Linked DNA regions of Luteolibacter yonseiensis. The protein of the gene in region 1 interacts with the protein of each later gene in a pairwise test. Links are inferred from orthologs where the notes say so. Each region holds a gene or a part of one and is shown in the gene's direction. Other genes may lie near its edges.

Region 1 (3,563 bases):
ATCGCCGCCGATGAGCGTGCAGTCGGTGGTGAGAAAATTTCCCGGACCTTTGGAAACCACGTGGCCGAAACGCACAGGCGGCGTCCGGGCGGCGTCGAAACCGGCCGAATGCCCGAGAGCGAGCACCCAGTCTCCGGCGGCCAGAGGCCTGGAATTTCCCATGGCGGCGAAGGGCCACGGCCCCTTGCCCTGGATCTGCACCATGGCGATGTCCTTCGAGTAATTCGCACCGAGGACTTTCCCCGGAACTTCCTTGCCGTCCGAGAATACCACGACGAGTTCCTCCGCGCCTTGCACGACGTGGGCGGCAGTAAGGATGAGACCATCCGCCGTGGTGATCACGCCGGACCCGGATGAGCCGGTTTTGTCCGACAGCAACGCCACGGTGGCGGGCATCACTTTCTGGCTGACCGTCTCCACCTTGGACTCCAGTTTCTGAAGGTCCGACAGCGTTTTCACAGGCTCGCTGGCCTGAGCGGGCGGAGTTCCGGCGGCCAGCCACAGGGAGAGGCAGGTGAGCGGAAAGAGGGGATTCACTTTCATGATTTACATAATGAACATCGCCGCCGCGAAAACGTTTCGTCTTTCAAATAACAAGGGTGGATCGGCGGCGGAGGATCGCTTATCATTTGCATGAAGATGCCAAAACGCAACCCGCCAGACGCCAACCGCTTCCGTTCCGATGCGCCCGCCAGCGCCCCGTCACGCGTTCCGAGCGCCGCATCCCTCCTCTTTTTCTGGCCGTTCCACCTGCTGAACCTGCTGACGTGGCCCTTGGGTTTGCCGCTGAAATTATTCGCCCGCGTCGTGGGATACCCGGTGGTCGCGGGGCTTTATGGAGCGGGTTTCCTCGCGGTGGTTTATGGCTTGCGCTCACAGGGTTACGATCTTTCGAAAGTCCACGCCATGCCGGAACGGTCGATCATTCTCGACCGGCAGGGAGAGGAAATCGGCCGCATCCACGGGGAAAAACGCTCCCTTGTCCCTCTGGACCAGGTATCGGAAAATTTCCGCAAAGCCATTCTCGCGCGGGAAGACGAGCGGTTTTACAAACACGGCGCCTTTGACACCATCGGCATCGGCCGCGCCCTCCTGAAGAACATCCAGGGAAAAAAAGAGGGGGCTTCCACCATCACCCAGCAACTCGCGTCCGACATTTTCCAGCTCAAGGCCGGCGAAAAGCGCGGTCAGACACTCAGGCAGATCGATCGCAAGCTGCTGGAGATCGCCCTCGCGGTGCGGCTTGAGTCCGCCATGGAAAAAGACGCCATCCTGGGTGCCTACATCAACCAGATCAACTGGGGCCGCCAGATCAAGGGTATCGGCGAGGCCTCCCGGATCTATTTCGAAAAGCATCCGGCGGAACTGACTCTCTCGGAATCCGCCCTGCTCGCCGGAATCGTCCGCGGTCCGGACGCGTTCAACCCATTCCGTTCCATCGATGCCGCGATCAACGAACGCAACACGACGCTGGGCCGCATGGTCACCGCCGGCGCGATCACCCAGGCGGAGGCGGACAAGGCGAAGCTCGAACCCATCGAAGTCCGGCCCAAGGGCCGCCGTGAGACCCACGAGTCCTACGCGCTGGAGCAGATCCGCAGGGAACTGGAAATCATCCTTGAGGACGAGAACATCGAACTCGGCGGCCTGACCATCACCTCCACCATCGACCTCCGCATCCAGCGGAAGGGCGAGGAAGCGCTGGATAAAAAACTCCGCGAGGTGGAGCGCTATTCCGGCTATCAGCACCAGACGCGGACCGCGTGGAAAGCCCTGCCGGACGGCAAGCGTGAGGAACCCGAGTACATCCAGGGTGCCGCCGCCGTGGTTGAAAACCGCACCGGCGCGGTGCTCGCCGTCGTCGGCGGGCGGGATGCGGACGAGTCACACTTCAACCGTGCGACACAGGCCAGCCGCCAGATCGGCTCCTTGTTCAAACCCTTTGTTTATCTCGCCGCCTTCGACCGGGGTCTCCGGCCGAACACCAGCATCAGCGACGGCCCCCTGCAGCCCGGAGAAATCAAAGGGGCCGGAAACTGGAGGCCCCACAACTCGGACGGCAAGTTCGGCGGAATGCTGCCGATCTCCACCGGGCTGGTGCGCTCCCGCAACACGATGTCCGTGCGGGTCGGAAACTACGCGGGAATCGATCGCGTGCAGGAAGTCGCCCGCATGGCCGGATTCGCCACCCCCATGCCGGATTCGCCGGTTTCCTTCCTCGGTTCATGGGAAGCCACGCCATGGGAGGTCGCTTCCGCCTACACCATCTTTCCCAACGATGGCATCCGCTACCGCCCTTATCTGATTTCGGAGATCAAGGATCGCGACGGCAACATCCTCTACCCGGGCAAGGACGAAAAAGGCCACCCCATCAGTCCGCAGCTCAGCTATCCCGCCGCCAAGGCCGGCTCCGCGTGGTCCATCTCCCGCATTCTCAACGAGGTCGCCACCCACGGCACGGCGGCATCCATCAGCCGCCTCGGTTTCGACAAACCCTGCGGCGGCAAAACCGGCACGACCAATGATTTCAAGGACGCGTGGTTCACCGGCTACACCTCCACGCTCACCTGCTGCGTATGGGTCGGCTTCGACACACCGAAAAAAACCATCCAAGGCGGCTACGGTTCCGCGCTCTCGCTGCCGATCTGGGTGGATATCATGAAGACCGCCGACCGCCTCGGCTACAAGGCCGGAAAGCTCAACAGCAGGGTCAACCTCGTGAACATGGAACTCTGCCACCTTTCCTCAAAGCGCGCCACCGCGGGCTGCCGCGAAGCCCACACGAATTATACCGATCAGGTTCCGGCGGACATCGCCCTGCCGGACAACGACCTCTGCCCCATCCATCCCGCACGCGCGCAACCGGTGGACGAGTCCGCCGTGTCGGTGCCCGCCGCAATGCCTGTCCCGGAGGCCCAGCCTCTCAAGGCCATCCCGGTGGAGGAGGATCAGGACATCCCTCTCAGAGCCATTCCGGTTGAATAAAAGTGAACAGGTGGGAGTTGATACAGCGTGAAATTCCAGCGACGGTAAATGACCGTGCGCACGGCGCGCGCTCCCTGTTGACCAAATTGGAAAAACGACCATAGAGCACGACCTGGCATTTGCCGCCATCTCCAGCAACACCCCGCTCCCACCCATGTCCACCTGGCACCCGATATCACGTCCCGCATTCTGGAGACGCTGGCTGCCGGAGTGGTCGCACCTGCCGGTGAAAATCGCGTTCCAGCTCTCGCTTGTGGGACTCGCCGTTTTTTCAGGCATCGCGTTTTTCTATTTCATGCTGGCCATGCGTTTCGACATGGCGGAAGTGGCAAAGCTGCCTGCGGGCACGACCTTTTATGATCGCAAGGGAGTTGAAATCTCAGCTCCCGGTGGCTCGGGCCGCAAGCTGGTGAAACGCTCGGACATTCCGGATTTCCTCGTCAAATCGCTGCGCGCGCGCGAGGACGCCCGCTTCTTCGAGCACAGCGGCGTGGATGTCCGCGGCCTGTTGCGTGCGACCGTCCGGAACTTCAAGGACTGGGACTTCACCCAAGGCGCGTCCACCGTGAGCATGCAGC
Region 2 (2,945 bases), on another replicon or contig:
GAGAACCTCGAAAACCAAACGGGATGAGTGGTATCCCGCGGCCCATCTCGGGAAGAGGGAGGATTTCAAGAGGGTGAAGGGCTCCACGGGGCCAACCCGGGCGGTTTATCAGATTCCCGGCCTGCTTGTCGTGAAACCGCGCGAGGATGGGGCGCTGGAAATTTCCGTGGACCTCACCGTGCGGTCCTCCGCCCGGAGCGAGCGGAAGACGGTCGTTTTCCGCATGGATCCATCACAGAAACGGCAGGACGAGTTCATTTTCGTTCCCACCGAGATCGTGAACAGCATCGGGAAATCTCCGGCGGATTGGGAGGAGGCGGGCTGGGATTGAGCGTTGCCTTGCCGCAAAATCGCCATTAGTCTCCCTGATCCCCATGGTGAAAACGAAGTCCCTTCGCCGGCTCTCCCTGATCTCGTGTCTCGCGGCATTGCCGGTCTGCGCCCAAGAACCACGTCTTTCCGAGGTCGCTGCGAATTCCGTTCCGCTGGAACCGCCCGCCACCCGCTCCGCGTCGGACGGTGCGATCATGACGCGCAAGGACGCCCGGACCATTACCTTGAAAATCCCCGCACCACGCGGGCAGATCGTGGATCGGGAAGGTGCTCCCATCGCCCAGAACCGCGTGGCTTATCAGGTCGCGCTCCAGTTCAAGCAGTTTGAGAATGCGGACCGGGACTTCGTCGTCAACTGGGCCCGGACCCGTCTGGATTCACTCCAACCGTTGGTCAAGACCGCGACAGTGAAGTCCGACGATGAAATCTACGACCACTACGTCAACCGCCGTTGGCTGCCACTGATGGTCAGCGGCCAGATCGATGACAAGGAGGCGCGGAAGATCGAGGGGAAACTCAGCGCGGGCCTCATCCTGCAACCGATCTACGTTCGTTTCTATCCGGAAGGTGAGCTGGCGTCCCACATCATCGGCTATTCGGGTGGCGTTGGAAAACTGCCCACGGGCCCCATCAATTTCAACGAACCTCTCTGGGAGGAGACGGAAGGGCGGGCCGGGCTGGAGAAACTCTACGATGCCCAGCTGACCGGTGAGCCGGGGATGAAGCGCCTGCTTTTCGACGAGAACGGTAACAAATTGCTGGAAGAACAGGTCAAGCGCCCCAGGCCCGGCGGCACGGTCGTCACCACGCTGGACCTGAAGTGGCAGAAACTCGCGGAAAAAACACTGCGGGAAGGATGCCGCCGCGGTGCCTTCGTCGTTCTCGATGTGATCACCGGCGAGGTGCTGGTGATGGCTTCCCGACCGTCGTTCAACCTAAACAATTTCATCCCGCGGATCAATGACGAGGATTTCAAGGTGCTCGAGAACGATCCGGCCCAACCGCTTTTCGGCCGTGCGTTCCAGTCCGCCTACCCGCCGGCGTCGTCCTTCAAGCCGATCGTCGCGATCGCGGCGCTGAACAACGGCACCATCAACGAGGATACCACCATTTACAGTCCGGCATCCCTCTTCATCGGACGGACGGAGATGAAAAACTGGTCCAAAACACCGGAAGGCTCGATCAATGTGAAGCGCGCGCTCGCCCGGTCCTGCAACACCTGGTTCTATCAGGTGGGCATCGATGTGGGGCCCACTCCTTTCCTGGGCCTTTCCCGCCGGCTCGGCATGGGCCAGAGGACCGGGCTTCCGCTCATCGGCGAGACTCCCGGCCTTGTGCCGGATGATGCGTGGATGCTGAAGAACGAAAAACGCCGCATCTTGGACGGCGATACAGCCAACCTCGCCATCGGCCAAGGCAGTCTTCTCGCATCGCCGCTGCAGGTCGCCCAGGCCATGGCCGGAATCGGGAATGGTGAAATCCTGCCCAAGCTCCAGCTCATCCGCCAAACGCAGGACGCCCGCGGGCGGGTGATCCAAGCATCCCTGCCCGAGCGGAAGGATTATATCGGTGCGGACTCGAAAGCCATGGAAATCGTCCGCCAGGGCATGAGCGATGTCGTCAATGGCCCCGGCGGCACCGGTCGGAGCGCCGCCCTCAGCTACACCACCCTTTGCGGGAAAACCGGGACCGCCCAATGGAAGCCTTCGCTTGACCAACGTCTGGCATGGTTCGCCGGTTTCCTCCCGGCGGACAATCCGCGTTATTCCTTCGCGGTTCTTTACGAAGGACGCCCTGGTGAGGTCGTCTCGGGCGGACGCATGGCGGCGCCGATGGTGAAGGAGTTTTTCGAAGGCATCAAGGACGACATCAAGGACATCATCGCTCCGCCGAAAAAGGCCCTGATCGTCGTGGAGGAAACCACGGAGACAGGTGAAGGCGCTTCCGCCATCGACCCGGAAAATCCTGACGCTCCGGAAGGCGTCACGTTGCCCGCACAACCTGCGACCACTCCCCTCAAGGCCCTTCCCGTGGAAGAGCCGAAAGCGGTGGAGCCGATGGATGAGCCGGAAGACCTGCTTGATGGACCGAAGGTCACGGAACTGCCGGAACAACCCTCCGCCATACGCGCGCTTCCGGTGGGGGATGACGAGGTCATCGAAGGCGGAATCGAGGAACCGTAAGAAAAGCCATACGGAATCGGGCGCGCCGGATGCTCATCGCTCACTCCGAAATGGCCCGGCGGATGACGAGTCCGCCGGGCTTTTTTCAGCAACCAATCCAACAAAAACCAGGACCATTCACAGGGCGATGTCCGGTTGAATGACCAGCACTTGTTAGGCCGGTCCCGGCAATCTAAGGTGATTTCGCATTCATTCGATTCATGAAGACGGGCGTTTTTGGATCATCCTTTGATCAAACCGGCGGACTTCGCCCAAGAGCCATCCGTCATTCCCGGACCCCGGGACCATTAAAACTCATGGAATCGATGCCGGACGAGGCATCCGAGGGGCTCGGAAGGTCCGTCCCCGTATTCCGGAGCCGGGTAAAATACGGGCCGGACACCATTCCCGTTGACCAGCGTGCCCGGTGCTGGCAAGGGTGCTCCCATG

What was found.
Region 2: the proteins of JIN84_RS02325 (region 1) and JIN84_RS17085 interact in binary tests that used the Escherichia coli proteins (3 or more experiments, as listed by UniProt). The link is inferred for Luteolibacter yonseiensis from one-to-one orthologs.

Annotation. Positions count from the first base shown.
Region 1 is NZ_JAENIK010000004.1:132,985-136,547, forward strand. What follows is about bases 249-3,309. They hold JIN84_RS02325 (transglycosylase domain-containing protein), read left to right. Parts: upstream 249-633; coding sequence 634-2,985; downstream 2,986-3,309. Other genes in these bases: JIN84_RS02320 (S1C family serine protease), read right to left, coding at 249-543; JIN84_RS02330 (transglycosylase domain-containing protein), read left to right, coding at 3,140-3,309. In the rest of the region: more of JIN84_RS02320, read right to left, coding at 1-248; more of JIN84_RS02330, read left to right, coding at 3,310-3,563. UniProt on the Escherichia coli protein: Cell wall formation. Synthesis of cross-linked peptidoglycan from the lipid intermediates.
Region 2 is NZ_JAENIK010000012.1:327,420-330,364, forward strand. It holds JIN84_RS17085 (peptidoglycan D,D-transpeptidase FtsI family protein), read left to right. Parts: upstream 1-374; coding sequence 375-2,516; downstream 2,517-2,945. Other genes in the region: JIN84_RS17080 (hypothetical protein), read left to right, coding at 1-331; obgE (GTPase ObgE), read left to right, coding at 2,943-2,945. UniProt on the Escherichia coli protein: Catalyzes cross-linking of the peptidoglycan cell wall. Responsible for the determination of the rod shape of the cell. Is probably required for lateral peptidoglycan synthesis and maintenance of the correct diameter during lateral and centripetal growth.